Regions from separate parts of the Enterovibrio makurazakiensis genome, predicted to be linked through region 2. Evidence: riboswitches for the same ligand, from Rfam matches in the RefSeq annotation. Region 2 holds a riboswitch; the other holds the start of a gene.
The links. Region 2 has a riboswitch for cyclic di-GMP ahead of L4D06_RS02685 (calcium-binding protein). Riboswitches for the same ligand answer to the same signal wherever they lie in the genome.

Region 1: another riboswitch for cyclic di-GMP. It lies ahead of gbpA (N-acetylglucosamine-binding protein GbpA); the one in region 2 lies ahead of L4D06_RS02685 (calcium-binding protein).

The regions. Positions count from the first base shown of each region.
Region 1 is NZ_JAKJSE010000017.1:41,114-48,959, forward strand. It holds gene L4D06_RS13650 (thiol-disulfide oxidoreductase DCC family protein) at 1-363, opposite strand, end outside; gene L4D06_RS13655 (LysE family translocator) at 471-1,103, shown strand; gene L4D06_RS13660 (redoxin family protein) at 1,216-1,755, opposite strand; gene L4D06_RS13665 (winged helix-turn-helix transcriptional regulator) at 2,276-2,635, shown strand; gene L4D06_RS13670 (NAD(P)H-dependent oxidoreductase) at 2,722-3,375, shown strand; gene L4D06_RS13675 (monovalent cation:proton antiporter-2 (CPA2) family protein) at 3,372-5,348, shown strand; gene L4D06_RS13680 (GNAT family N-acetyltransferase) at 5,348-5,827, shown strand; cyclic di-GMP riboswitch class I at 6,099-6,201, shown strand; gene gbpA (N-acetylglucosamine-binding protein GbpA) at 6,342-7,846, shown strand, end outside.
Region 2 is NZ_JAKJSE010000005.1:93,764-101,609, forward strand. It holds gene napA (nitrate reductase catalytic subunit NapA) at 1-824, opposite strand, end outside; gene L4D06_RS02665 (chaperone NapD) at 821-1,096, opposite strand; gene napF (ferredoxin-type protein NapF) at 1,093-1,575, opposite strand; gene narQ (nitrate/nitrite two-component system sensor histidine kinase NarQ) at 1,760-3,463, shown strand; gene L4D06_RS02680 (response regulator) at 3,473-4,102, shown strand; gene L4D06_RS02685 (calcium-binding protein) at 4,227-6,902, opposite strand; cyclic di-GMP riboswitch class I at 6,933-7,024, opposite strand; gene L4D06_RS02690 (peptide MFS transporter) at 7,372-7,846, opposite strand, start outside.

The DNA.
Region 1 (7,846 bases), on a different contig from region 2:
ATAAGAAATGCGGTAACGGTTACGAGCAAAGTACAAATATGCGTGATCGGCAAACCAACGAATAACAGGCCAACGTAACACCGCAATCCAGCGTTTTTTACCCACCAAAGACCACGCTTTATGGGTGACGTCTAAACCCAGCAGTAACTGACTGTTTTCTTTCGTGAGAGAGTCGTTATCGTGAAGGATGGCGTGAAGAATGTTGCTTGCTGCAGCGGGATCGATAGCTGGATAACGCGATTGAAAATCCGGCGCGAGAATATCTTCAAAACTTAGAAGGTGTTTAGTGTTGAATGTGCGAAGCTGATCCATTTCTGCCACACAAAGTGGGCAACTGCCATCATAGAAAATTGTGAGCGTCATCCAATAAGCTCCTGTAGAGTGCAATAAAAAATGATACGGCGTTGAATTCAATTCGGATTGACAGAATATCACTCGTTGAACAAGAAATAATCATAAGGGGTGACGACATGGAATTTTACCAAGCATTTTTGACGTTAACATTGGTACATTTGTTGGGGGCTGCCTCGCCAGGGCCAGATTTTGTGATGGTGTCTCAGCAGTCGCTGGTGCATGGTCGTCGTGCTGGCTTGCTCGTCAGCCTTGGTATTGCGCTTGGCCTTTCCGTTCACATTATTTATTCCTCCATTGGATTGGCAACAGTGATTAGTGAGTCATCTGCGATTTTATCTGTGATGAAGTATCTGGCAGCTGCTTACTTGATTTATTTAGGCTGGAAAGGCATTCGTAGCAAAGCATCGGTGGGGGATGATGTACAACAGGCCGATGTAAAGCCACGTTCTGCGGGTAAACTGATCTCTATGGGATTTGTGTGCAACGCACTGAACCCGAAAGCGCCTCTCTATTTCCTTTCTGTTTTTACTCTTGTGTTATCACCAGATATGCCAATCATCGAGCTTTCATTGTTGGGTGCGTGGATGATGTTTATCCAGATGGTCTGGTTTGGTTCTGTTGCGCTCGTACTTTCCAAGCCAGCAGTTCAAGCCAAATTCAAAAAAATAGGGCATTGGGTAGATAGGGTGTTGGGGTCAGTGATGTTGGTGTTTGGACTGAAGCTACTGTTCACCAGCTCAACTAAGTAATGGATGAAGGCGGTCATTGATGCTGCATATTAACAATAAAAAAGGGGCGCATAGCAGAGCCCCTTTTCTTTGCGTCAAAACGCGTTACGTCATAAATGCAGTTTGAGCGGTATTAATAAGGCGCTGTACCACGGATGGGGTAGTTATTGTCAGGGTTACGAATCCAAGTCAGACCGTTTACTAGGGTCTGTAAATCTGGTCGAGAGAACGGATTGTTGGCAATATCAACGACTTGGACTGTGTCTTGTTGGTTTATCACAAACAGCCCAGGTTCGGCAAAGTTGTGGTCAGTTTCTTGTTCTGAGCGCGGTACTGAAATATACAAGCCTAACTCACGCATTTGCGCTTCGTGTAGGCCAAAAACAAATGGAAATGATACAACCACGCGTGACAGGTGTTCTTCTAGCTGTGCTTTGCTATCGCCGGAAACCGCGAGAATATCTACACCAATATCCGCGAGGGATGACTTGAATGTTTCGAGTTGATTGAGGTATTTGGTACACAAGGGACAATGGCGACCTCGATAGACAACCACCATTTGCCATGTCGCCCCCTCACGCGGTTTGCCCAAGGTGTGTGCATTGCCATCCAGATCTGACAGTGTGATGCTCGGGAATGCACCACCCGCTTGAAGTTTGTTGGTATAGCTCATGGTTATACTCCCAGTTTGTCTCGCTATTGTCGGAATCCTGAGTTTTTGCAGCATGACTTCGTTAGTTTTCAATAGTTACTTTGTTGCCGAATCGAGTCACTGTCAACCAGTATACTTTAAGTAACCTAGTGACTTTTTTTGCCAATTGCTTTGGCTGATCCAAAAGTAATGACTCCCGTCGTTTATTCGCTGTTTCCCTGAATCCCTGAATCCTGCATCTTCAGGTTGTTTGGGTATATGTCTGCTTGATAGCTTGTATCCAATAAAAGTCTAAATTAGTTCTTTTTTCATCAGTCCTATTTTTGCTACGACACTTATCTAAAAAAATCGATATAACTCTCTGACTTTATTCAAGCTATCTGGTTTTAGTGCCTATATGGATTAATACAATCTCAAATTGGGTGCGGTTGAAAAATGCGCAGGTGCTTTGTTACCATCAGTTACATATATTTACCAGGTTACTTTAAGTAACTATTTGTTTGGGGAAGCATGAAAGTGACCTTGAAGGTATGCGTGGAAAATGGAAAGCAATAAAACAGCGCCTGCTGCTACAACAGGAAAAAAGAAACTTACCACTTGCTTAGAACCGTGCCCGATAGAGCGTGGCATGCGCATTATCGGTGGAAAATGGAAGGCGTCTATCTTGTGGCATCTAAAAGATGAACCCGTAAGATTTAACGATCTCTGCCGCCAGTTGGGCGGTGCGAGTAAAAAAATGGTCGATCAACGGCTCAAGGAAATGGAGCAATACGGCTTGGTTAATCGAAACGTACTGAGTACACGACCGATTGCTGTGAGCTATGAAATCACGGATTTTGGCCGTTCCGCACTTTGTGTGTTGGAAAAGCTGAGAGACTGGACAGAAGAACATGGGGTTTAGTTAACCCCTGATCACAATGACGACTATTTTTCTTATAAGTAAACCGAGACCAATAGACGTTAAGCGTGATGGAGAAAGGACAAGACATGGAAAACGACAAAAACAATGACGCTAACATCACGCCCAAAAAGGTGCTGGTGCTATTCGCACATCCTTCGCTGCGTCGTTCGGAAGTGAATGCCCCTTTGTTCAATGTTGCAAAGCTGGCAGAAGGCGTAACGGCTGTCGACCTTTACGCCGAATACCCGACGTTGCACATTGATATAGATCGCGAGCAAAAACGCTTGATAGCGAATGACATCGTGATTTTTCAATTTCCATTGTACTGGTATTCGACACCGTCAATTTTGAAAGAGTGGCAGGATCTGGTCTTGGAATACGGTTTTGCTTATGGTTCAAAAGGAACTGCACTTCATGGTAAAACTTTCATGTGCGCAATTTCCGCCGGTGGTAAAGAAGAGTTCTATAAAGCTGACGGCTATAACCACTTTAAAATTCGCGAACTGTTGCATCCCTTAGAGCAAATGTCGAATTTGGTGGGTATGCGTTATATGGCACCGTATTCGCTATTCGGTTCTCGCACAGCGGCGGAAGACGGGAAAGTTACCAGCCATACCGAAGGCTATCGCCAATTGTTAACGGCGTTGGTGAATGACACGCTGGATCTAGATGTTGTCGCGAAACGTGAAAAAGTGACGGCGGCGAACCTCAGCACCATGATGAAAGGAGCGACGTCATGACGGGTATATTTCTACAAGCCTTCATTTACTTGGTCGCTGCTGTTATCGCAGTGCCAATTGCAAAACGTCTTGGCTTAGGCTCAGTGTTGGGTTATCTCATTGCGGGTGTGGTCATTGGCCCTGTTGTTGGCCTTGTCGGTGATGAAACCACGACCATTCAGCATTTCGCGGAATTTGGTGTCGTCATGATGTTGTTTTTGGTCGGCTTGGAGCTTGAGCCAAAAATGCTTTGGGCCATGCGTAATCGCCTAATGGGATTGGGCGGTTTACAAGTGGGTTTAACGACTGTGGCCGTGATGGGCATTGCACTCGCCTTTAGCTTGCAGTGGAGTATCGCACTGGCGATTGGCTTGATCTTCGCGCTTTCTTCAACCGCTATCGTGCTTCAAACCTTTAATGAAAAAGGGCTGACAAAGACAGAAGGCGGACGTAATGCCTTCTCTGTGCTGCTGTTTCAAGATATTGCTGTTATCCCAATGTTAGCGTTTATTCCACTGCTGGCATTGCCTGAGTTAGTGGCAGCTGCGCAATCGGCAGCAGCTAACGCGGCGGAACACCATGAAGAAATGAGCTTAGTGGCGGGCTTGCCGGGCTGGGCGATGGGCCTAGTGATCACGGGTACCATCGCGGGTGTTGTGGTTGGTGGGCATTTCTTGAGCCGTCCATTATTCCGCTTTGTTGCCAGTTCCGGCCTTCGTGAAATCTTCACTGCTACCGCATTAATGCTGGTGATTGGTATCGCCGCGTTGATGAGTCTTGTCGGTTTGTCGCCAGCACTGGGTACATTCCTTGCGGGCGTTATCTTAGCAAACAGCGAATTCCGCCATGAATTGGAATCAAATATTGAGCCGTTTAAAGGCCTATTGTTGGGGCTTTTCTTTATCACGGTAGGGGCTGGCATCAACTTTGGTATTTTGTTCGAAGACTTCTTGTTGATCATCGGCCTCACTATTGGATTGATGGTACTGAAAGCCCTCATTTTATTGCTACTGAGCTTTATCTTCAAAATCAAAGGTAGCAGCCGTTGGTTGTTCGCGTTAAGCCTTGCACAAGCGGGTGAATTTGGCTTTGTTCTCCTGAGCTTTACGACCCAAAACCATGTGTTACCAATGGACATCGCGCAGTTGCTTTCGCTGGTGGTTGCGATCTCTATGTTCCTAACACCCGGGCTATTTATCTTGTATGACAAAGTCATCTTGCCGCGCTACGAGAAAGCCTCGAATGATCGCGAAGCGGATGAAATTGATGAGCAAGGCACAGCCATTATTGCAGGTGTCGGTCGTTTTGGTCAGGTGGTTAACCGCTTACTAACTGCTAACGGCGTGAAAACTGTTGTTCTTGATTACGAAGCCACACAAGTTGAGAACCTGCGCCAAATCAATATTAAGAGTTACTTTGGAGATGCGACGCGACCTGACTTGCTACATACCGCGGGTATCGAAGAAGCGTCGTTGTTGATTGTTTCAATGGATAATCAAGAAACCACCATTGAGCTGGTGAAGTACGTAAAACATACTTATCCAAACGTGAAGATCATCGCGCGCGCGTTTGACCGTGGGCACGCGTACATGCTGAGAGCAGCAGGTGCGGATTATGTTGAGAAGGAAACCTTCCACTCAGCCCTTGAAGTGGGCGCAACCTCTTTACGTTGTCTGGGTATTCACCCATTCTTGGTGGAGCAGCAAAAAGCGAAGTATCTGCGTCTAGAAGCGAGCAGTTCGGAGATGTTGTATGAGTCTTGGATGGGTGGTGAAGAAACACAAGCTTATGATAACCACTTTCAGCACCTGTTTATTCAGCTGGAAGAAACCATTCGTGATTCCATGGATGAAGACCGAATGGATAAGCATGGTTTGAGTGAACGTGAGTGGACACCACCACCGAAGGACTATCTTGATGACTTTACCGAACATCCGTTAGATGAAGTGGTCGATGATGAGGATGATCTTTCTGGAAGCGAGAAGCCAGCATAATGGAACTTGTGCCGTTTAGTGAAAGCGATGCGGCACAACTTTGTGCATGGATCCCCAATGAAAAAGCGAATTTTCAGTGGGGAGGGCCAACGTTCTCATTCCCACTGACGCCTGAGCAAATCTGCGAGCATATTGCACGCGAAGAAGTAAAACCGTATTTGCTCACACATGATAAAGAGCCTATCGGTTACATAGAACTGTTTCGTGTGTCTGACAGCGAATATCGGCTGTGTCGAGTTTTAGTCGCTTCACCCGCTCACCGAGGCAAAGGTTGGGGATATCGGCTGGTGGAATTGGCGTTGGAACAAGCGCGGATGATCTCGAAAGTCTATAAGGTTTCATTAGCGGTATTTGCACACAATACAGCAGCGATTGCTTGCTATTCCTCGTTGGGTTTTGTTGTGTTGCCTGAACTGACCAAAACACGGTTCTTCAACGGAGAAACGTGGACCTTGTTACGAATGGAAAGGTGGCTATAGTTAGCTACAAGTTAGTGACAGTGTCACTGATTTGGCATTGATAAATAACTAAAGCAACATGAGAAAGCCAGACATTCTGTCCAGTATGTCTGGCTTTTTTGTTTGTAATCAGCGCAGTATGGTTTCTAATCGCATTGTTCGATATGGCATCAATGAGATATTTTATGCCTTAATGTTAGTGTGATTTATATCACATATATAGATCTATTAACCTTAACAATACAGGAAAAGATTGTCTCAGCGCATTTTCTGAATACTCTTGCGACCGTTCCACAATTATCGGCAAACTGCTTGAAAAAGCAGGACGCAAAGCTTCCGGTCTAAGGGCAATTACCCAGAAAGAGGTAACAGCTTATGGCAGCGGGGCCGCCATTTTCTTGGCTTATCAAGAGCCAGTGCGCGAATACCTGCTTCTGTGAATAACAGGGCAACCAATCGCGTGCTTGAGGAAATGTTCAATTGCGACGCTTGTCCGTGCTGTGGGTGAATTTATAAACACTCAGGAAGTACAAACATGCTCAAATTACGATCTACACTTCTTCCCCTTGCGGCTGCACTGTTCAGTGCAGGTGCTATGTCTCATGGCTACATCAGTGCGGTTGATAACGGCACTGCAGGTCGCGCTGCTCTGTGCAAATTGAGCACAGAGTCGGGGCAACAAAATACCGATTGCGGTCAAGTGCAATGGGAACCGCAAAGCGTTGAAGGCCCAGAAGGCTTTCCTGAGTTCGGCCCGGAAGATGGCAAACTGGCAAGCGCAGGTCTCATTCAGTTTTCTCCCCTAGATGAACAAACGGCATCACGTTGGGTGAAGCGTTCTATTTCAGCAGGTAAGAATGATTTCGAATGGACGTTCACTGCGAACCACGTCACTCGCACTTGGAAATATTACATCACCAAACCTGATTGGAATGTAAACCAACCTTTGGCGCGTGCGTCGTTGGATCTGAACCCATTCTGCGTGGTGCAAGGCAACATGGAAAAGCCACCTAAGACCATGGTGCATGCGTGTGATGTACCAGTGCGCGAAGGTTACCATGTCATTCTTGCAGTATGGGATGTGGGTGATACGGCAGCAGCCTTTTATAACGCCATCGATGTGCAATTTGATGGCGATCAACCAGTACTACCTGAATGGCAACAAGCGGGTCAGATTTTCCCTGGGATGAACTTGGCGCAAGGTGATGCCGTATTTACTCGCGTGTTTGATAACGAAGGTGAACGCCCTGAGCTTTCTACGCGTTTGACGATTGAAAGCGATAAGGCCGGTGTAGCAAACACTTGGTCTTATGATCTTGCGACGAAAATCAATCAGGCTCACCGCCAAATTAAAGCGGGTAAACATGTTGGCAACGGCGACTTCACGCCAGTGTATGGCGCGAACCCAATTTACTTGAACAAAGACAGCGGTTTAGCGCGTGTTGAAGTAGGCTATGAGATCGCTTCTCCTGAACCTGACTTTGGTGTGACCATTGATGGTTTGGCGGCAGAATACATGATCGTTGACGAAGGCGTTGAACTGGATTTCACCGTGACAGCGTCAGGTGACGTTGGTGTTGAAATGACAGTATATAACCATGCACAAGATGCTTTGGCTTATGAAAAACTGGCATTGTCGGATGGGGTGTCTGAAAGCGTCAGTATGTCGCTGACCAAAGCCAATGCAGGTCACCACATGCTAGTAACACGCGTGAAAGACAGCGAAGGCAACCTTGTAGACCAGCAAACATTCGACTTCCACCTTGTCGAAAAAAGTGACGAGTGTGGCGTCGACCCAGATGCTGTTAATCATCCAAACTGGGAAAGTTCGGTCACTTACACGGGTGGCGAGAACGTCAATTTCAATGGCCTAGTGTGGGAAGCGAAATACTGGGTGAAAGGTGAAGTACCTAGCAACAGCGATGCGTGGAAGCTTGTCAGTAAAATGCCAGTGGCTTGGACAGCTGGAAAAGCCTACAACGGTGGAGAAGAAGTGATCTTTGATGGTCGTCTTTATGCCGCGAAGTGGTGGGTAAATAG
Region 2 (7,846 bases):
ATGTAGTTCGCGATGTAGTTCAGAATCGCCAAATCGGTTTGCGGCGTGAAAATAATGCCGTTGTCAGCAAGTTCAAAACTGCGATGTTCATAAGTAGAAAGCACAGCGACTTTAACATGCTCAGCAGACAATCGGCGGTCAGCCAAACGCGACCACAAGATTGGGTGCATTTCTGCCATGTTTGAGCCCCAAAGCACGAACGCGTCAGCTTGCTCAAGGTCATCGTAACAGCCCATTGGCTCATCCATACCAAAGGTACGCATGAAGCCAACGACCGCAGATGCCATACAGTGACGCGCATTCGGGTCGATGTTATTGGTCAGAAAACCCGCTTTCATTAATTTGGCAGCGGCGTAGCCTTCCCACACAGTCCATTGGCCTGAACCAAACATACCTACTGTCGTGGGGCCATTTTCTTGAATAGCCGTCGTGAATTTTTCCGCCATCAAATCGAGCGCTTCATCCCAGCTTACTGGCGTAAATTCACCTTCTTTGTCATAAACACCGTCTTTCTTACGCAGCAAAGGCTGAGTCAGACGGTCTTTGCCATACATGATTTTTGGAAGAAAGTAGCCTTTAACGCAGCTCAAACCGCGGTTAACCGGTGCTTCAGGGTCACCCTGAGACGCTACAATGCGTCCATTTTGCGTACCCAGTAAAATGCCACACCCTGTACCACAAAAACGACACGGTGCTTTGTCCCACGTGACTTCAGCATCCTTACCTGCAGCGTGTGCAACTGCCGCTGGAAGCGTGATACCAGCAGCACTAGCAGCTGCAGCTGCCGCATTCGCTTTCAGAAACTTTCTGCGTGTCAGTTTCATTCTTCGACTCCTTCAACACTATGTTCAGGTGATTCATTTTCAACCTGATGAAAAACCAAGGTTGCCGCGAGCACTCCCGGCAACCCCTTAATCTGTTCAAAAATATCTAGCAGCGCCCCGCGACTTTCGCCTTCTACCACCACGACCAACTTTCCCGTCTCATTGGTGGCAGGCACTTCGGTACCAGGCAAAGCTTCAATGCTGGTTTTCACTGTTGCAGTCTGATCTGCCGCTGCGTGAACAACGAGGCTAGTAACGTGATATTCATTCATGCTTGTTGTTGCTCCATGGTGATTGCATTGGTTGGGCAAGGCGCAATACACGCACCACATCCCGTGCAATCTTTAACGTTAATTTCTGGTTGAGCGACGCTTCCTAATCGGTGCTGAAAGCGAATGGCGCGTTCGTCACAGGCATCGTGGCAGCTGCGACATTCAATGTTCTTTTGCGCTAAACAGTTTTCATCAATAGAAACATACTGCTGCCACGGGGGTTCTGTGTTGGGATGAAACAAACCCTCGGGGCATGAGTCAGCACAAGCAAAGCAAAATGTGCACTCTCCGTGATTAAAGTCGATCGTTGGGAACCCGCCATCTCCTGAAACAATAATTTGTTCTTCACAAGCGCGCTCACACTCACCACATCGCGTACAATGGTCAGTAAACGCTCCTATGTCTTTGATCCAAGGGAGCGATTGTTGTTGAGCCATTTTTGCGCTTCGGAGAAAAAAGCGTCGTCGTTGATCGACCATCCAAGTGTTCCGCAAATGTTACATGCAGTGACTATAGCCACAATCTGATGCTTTCACGGTAAAGAATTAAGTGAAGGGGTCACATACCTCTAAGGGGGTAGATCGGGGGTAGGATTGCGCTAGATCAATTATTTCATGGTGCACACGTCACATTATTAAGCTCGGGTAGGAAAATAGACTTATCATGACGAACAGCAATAAAGAGATTGAAGTGAAACAGTCAGTTACCACCACAGTAGCACGTGCTCTGTTGGTCATATTGCTGTTAGCCGTCCTCATTACCGGTTTTTCTATCATTACGCTAGCGTCTAGCCTCAATGATGCCTCAGCCATTAACACGGCAGGCTCCTTGCGAATGCAAAGCTATCGCGTTGCCTATGACATTGTGGTGGATTCACCTCTACTGCCAGAGCATGTTCAATCCTTCGAGTATTCCTTACTCTCTCCAGAACTTTTACTATTGGACAACCCGGCGGTTCCCACAAGCATTCGACAGCAATACGATGAGTTGATTACACGCTGGATGCAACTGAGACCCGAGCTGTTAGGATCAGACCGTGCGTTCTATCTTGAACAGGTAGGTCTATTTGTTAACAACATAGACAGGTTCGTATTTGAACTTCAGAAGCACTCAGAGAATAAGCTTCAAGCTTTGGCAATTTCGGGTAGCATTGGTTTAGGGTTAATACTCGCCACCGTCTTGTTTTTAATTCAATACACGCAACGCCGTATCGTTCAACCCCTAAAGACACTTGTTAGAGCTAGCCAACAAATACAACGCAGAGATTTCGACGTTGTCTTACCTCCCACTCGAAGCAACGAACTTGGTGTGTTATCAAACAGCTTCTCGTCAATGGCAAGTGAGCTCAAAAATTTGTATGCCGATCTCGAATCAAAAATTGAATCGAAAACGCAAAAATTAACCAAAGCTAATCTTTCTTTGAATGTTCTTTATAAGTGCTCGACACTACTTTCATCTAGCCAGCTAACTCGCACTATCTTCGAAAACATTTTGGAGACTTCCTTGAACGCAGGCGGAATGACAGCATTAAAACTGGATGTTCACCATCCAAATGAATCCCATTGGGGCGTTTCAGTGGGCGATGCCAAAGAGACTGCATGGCACACATTGCCTCTGCTGCATGACAATGAAGTTCTCGGTTCACTGGATTGGCAAGGTGATAACACCTTAGTAGATCGCGCATTGCTGGAGAGCATCGCAGCGATATTGGCTCGCGGTGTGCGATATAAACATGCGCAGAAGCAAGCAATGCATTTAGCTGTCATGGAAGAACGTGCGACCTTGGCTCGTGAACTACACGACTCCATTGCTCAATCGCTCTCTTATCTGAAAATTCAAACCAGCATACTCAAACGACATCTAAAAAATGCTGACGCACCAGATTGCGAACCTATCGCTGATGACATCAGTGAACAATTGCGAGTGACTTATGACCAACTGAGGGAGTTGCTCACGGCGTTTAGGTTATCGTTATCAAACAGTGACTTTCGCCTTGCGCTGGAAGAAATGATATCAACTCTGCAAGGTCAGACAACAGCGAGTATCACCGTCTCATCTTCTATTGACACCGTTTCCATGACGGTTGAGTATCAGATGCATGTGTTACAGATCATTCGTGAAGCCTGTGTCAATGCGATTAAGCACGCCAATGCCACCACTATCACCGTACAATGTCGACAAATGGGTCAGCGAGTTTATGTCGAGATATCAGATAATGGCATTGGTTTTGATCTTCAAGAAGAAAAGCCAAATCATTATGGCCTACAAATCATGCAAGAACGCTCAAAAATGTTATGTGGTGATATAGAATTCCTTTCTGCGCCTGCACAAGGATGCCGTGTATCACTCAGTTTTAACCAGATCTAGGGGATAAAGATGTCTGAGTGGAACGTGCTGCTCGTGGATGACCACCCGCTAATGCGCAAGGGCATATCACAGCTACTCAAGTTTGAGCCTGAATTTTCTAACATTACAGAGGCAAGCAATGGCGCGGATGCCATTGCAGAAGTGTCTCGGTGTGAACCTGATTTAATTGTCCTAGATCTCAACATGAAAGGGTTATCAGGCTTGGACACATTGAAAGCCCTAAGATCGGAAGGATGCACAGCAACGATCATCATTCTCACCGTATCAGACAACCCCAATGATATTCACGCCATCGTAGAAGCAGGCGGTGACGGGTATTTGCTCAAAGACAGTGAACCTGAAGAGTTGATTGATAAGCTAAAAGCGGCAATGACGGGACAAAAAGCATTTAGTGAACAAGTCACAGCATTACTCTCAAGCAGTAAAGAACATGTGTCACCTTTTCAGCAACTGACAGAACGTGAACTAGAAATATTGCAACAAGTGGCAAAAGGGTTTCGAAACAAGCAAATTGGTGAAAACCTCTATATTTCGGAATCAACAGTGAAGGTTCACCTGAAAAATTTGCTTAAAAAGCTAGGTGTCGATTCTAGGGTCGCCGCCACCGTTTTGTATTTAGAGAATGAAGCGCAAAGTTGACCATTTTGGGTCAGCCGCACTCATCTATGAGTGTTTAGTATTTTCATTGCGTATTTCACACAAAAGGGAGAAGCACATGTGCTTCTCCCTTTTTCATCGTAAAACGATTCGCGACTAAACGTTGTTAAAAAATATCTACGCCATTTATTGTCACGTCTTCCGCGTCTGTCCAAATGGTGATCGTACGGTCAAGGGTATCGTGTTCAATCACAAACGCATTTAATTCGCCAACTTCAGCCGCTGACAAACCTAATGTACTGATCATATCAGCACTGATTGGCGCATTGACGGTACCTGTCGCATTGTAGCTCCAAGGGACACCAGAAAGGTTTAAGGTGTCGTTGCCACCACCAAGGTGTGCGATGAATCCGTCCCAATCATCAGGTGTACCTAAATCTTCACCAAATGGGATATCAGACTCAGCCCAAATTGCATTAGGATTAATGGTGACGGTTTGGTCTCCCTCGTCCCCAATCACAGCTTCAATTTGTGCCATCACGTTACCCGTGATTGATGAATCCGTTTGGTATGCAACGCCAGTGAAGTCTACGTGAGTGTCACCAGTGACCAACATTTGATCAAAACCTTGGTCTCCCAGATACATTTGCTTGTTGACCATTTCTCCACTGCTGTTTTCTACCGATAGGCCAACGAAGTCATCCTCACCGAAGATAAATACATCATCACCTTTGCTTCCACGATATTCATCAACACCAGTACCACCGTCGATTCTCACGTCACTGCCTGGGCCACCATTTAGGAAGTCATCACCAGCATCGCCATAAAGTTCATCTTTACCTGGGCCACCAAAAATAGTGTCATTACCGTCACCACCATGAACAACGTCATCACCTTTTTGGCCGTAAAGAATATCGTCACCTACGCCGCCATAAATAGTGTCATTGTCATCGCCACCAAAGATGGTGTCGTTACCTTCTTCACCATAGATGGTGTCAGCATCACTTTCTTCAACAACTTGTGTTGCGTTCACTTTCATGACGACATCGTTGTAGTCTTTGTCGCCAAGACACCACAAATCTTCCCAGCAAGAATTTTCACCCGAGTTAATTTCATGATCCAAACGGTCGCCATTTTTACCCGTTTCAGATACATAGCCCGCAGATGTGAGGCTGCCCTGGCTAAAGACTGGGCTACCGCTAGCAAAGCTCAATGTAACCTCGCCTTCGTTAAAGCCTGCGGTGTCGCCATCTGGAATAATGAATAGGCCAATGCGCGCTGCGCCATCAACATCAATGACAGCTTGTGCCGCTGAGTCCAACTTAGCGTTATCAGCCATCACATAGGCAGCTAGGACGTTGCCACTGGCATCCAACACGTAGTAACCCACGCTGTTGCTGTATGCTGCACTCGAAGTAATACTTGATAGGTCTAGCGTGACGGCGTCACCATTACTCACATCCCAGTAACCATCAGCACCACGATCTAGCTCGATGGTCTGACTCGCGATTTTACCACCATAAATCGTGTCATCGCCGGTGCCGCCATGAATTTCATCATCGCCCCACTGACCATGGATGGTGTCGTTACCCGCACCACCATCAATGTAGTCTTCGTCATTATTGACCTGCGTAGTCGCTTCAGAGATCTCTGAATAATCGAGACCATTGATGTTGGCATAAGAATTCGGAACAAGAGACAATTGCGTTGATTCCGTAATTTCAGGACCACTCAATTGCAACAACAGGTTGCCGTTCTCACTGAGGTTATTGTAATGATGTCCGTTACCATCAAGGTCAACATCAATAATGGCAAACTCATAAATATTGCCGTCGGTATCGCAATACTTCAGGGTGTAATCAAGATTAACAGGATACTCAACACCATCGATCGTCACAGTCTGCGTGCTATCGTCAGAATACTCGTTGCAATAGTTGTCGCCATTCAATGTGCCGTCATCATCTTGGAACGTCACCTTGGTAGAGCTACCATCGAACGACAAGTTAGGAGGGAAGCAGAAAGTATGGAACTCACCACCTGAAGGCATGGTGAAGTCATTCCCCATCTGAAATACGTTAACACAAGGGTCATCATTGAAATTCGGGGATGCCGTATTACCGTAGATCACGTCATCACCGTCACCACCGTGAAGTGAGTCTTGACCATTGTTACCTTCGATATAGTCATCACCACCTTGACCATACACGGTATCATCACCGTCGCCGCCATAAATCTCATCGTCACCACCCACGCTCGGATCAACGGTCTCTGGTGATGTGAAAGACGAATAATCTAGGCTACTGATGTTGTGATAAGAGTTGGGAACGAGTGAAAGCTGAGTGCTACTTGTGATCTCTGGGCCATCCAATTGGATTAAGATCTTGCCGTTTTCACCAACATTGTTGTAGTGGTTACCCGTGTTGTCTTCATCGATATCGACCACGGCAAACGTGTAAATATTGCCTGAAGAGTCAGTGTATTTAAGGCCATAGTCCACGTTAACACCGACTTCCTGACCACCAATTTCCACAGTTTGGGTTTGGTCATCAGAATACTCATTACAATTGTCATCGCCATTAAGTTGGCCATCATTATCGTTAAAGGTAACGTTGGTGGTAGAACCTTCGAAGTTTAGCGTAGGGGGGAAACAGAACGTATGAAACTCGCCACTCGAAGCCGTAAAGTCTTCACCTAAAACGAACACAGCCCCTGTTGAACCGTTTCCGTTAGAAGAACCTACATCACCATATATGACATCATCGCCACCTCTACCTTCGATATAATCATCTCCCAAGGTGCCGTTGAGTGTGTCAGCGTTGCCAGTACCTATGATATTTGCCATTGTTTTGCCCTCTATGTGCTCACCAAAGCTAGAGGCAGCTCAGCCATCTCTTTTACTGTTGAGAGCAATAGAGATCCGAAACTTTCCGTCCCTGCCTCACAACAGGTTTGGCTTTTTTCTCCGAAATTGTTGTAGTAATAACTGCTCGTTAAGTGGCGCATACAGCATCTACGATGGCAATAGAACATCGGGATAACGCCGCCTTAATACTCTCCCAGATTCCTAGATTGGTTGCACAGGAGCAATACCGCATACGGTATTTAATGGGAATATCAGGCCACGTTTTGGGCAGAATCTAACTAGGACTTAAAAAAAGATGGGATAGTATGAGAAACAGACGAGTTTAGATGCAGTACTGATGACTGATTTGAGCATGAATGGGGCCTATTTTTGTGGCCTTTTCTTCTTTTACCGTACAGCATATTTTTGAGAGGGCTATTGTGAGATAGCCCTCTCCATGCCTAGTAGTTTATGCAATAACCGCCGGTTTTTCTGTCAGCGTTTCGTCAATTTGCTGTGAACCTTCTGCACCATGCATCCAGCTTACAAGCTTATTGGAGCAAAGGATTAACATCAAACCAGCGACCGCTGATGTGATCGCAATGCCACTGAAAATGGCCAATGGACCAGCGTCACCAACGTGACTGCCAACAAAGCCCGCTACATAGTTAGCCACGGCATTTGCACAGAACCAAGTCCCCATCATCACCGACATCAAACGCAGTGGCGCAAGTTTAGTAATGAGAGACAAACCAATCGGTGACAAACAAAGCTCACCCAACGTATGGAAGAAGTATGCACCAACCAGCCACCACATGGATGCCTTGACGGACATATCACCACCTTGTTGAAGTGCCGCACCCACCATGCAGACAAAGCCTAGTGATAAAAAGCCCATAGCCATAGCAAACTTAATCGGAGACCCTGGTTCACTTGCGCCTAGT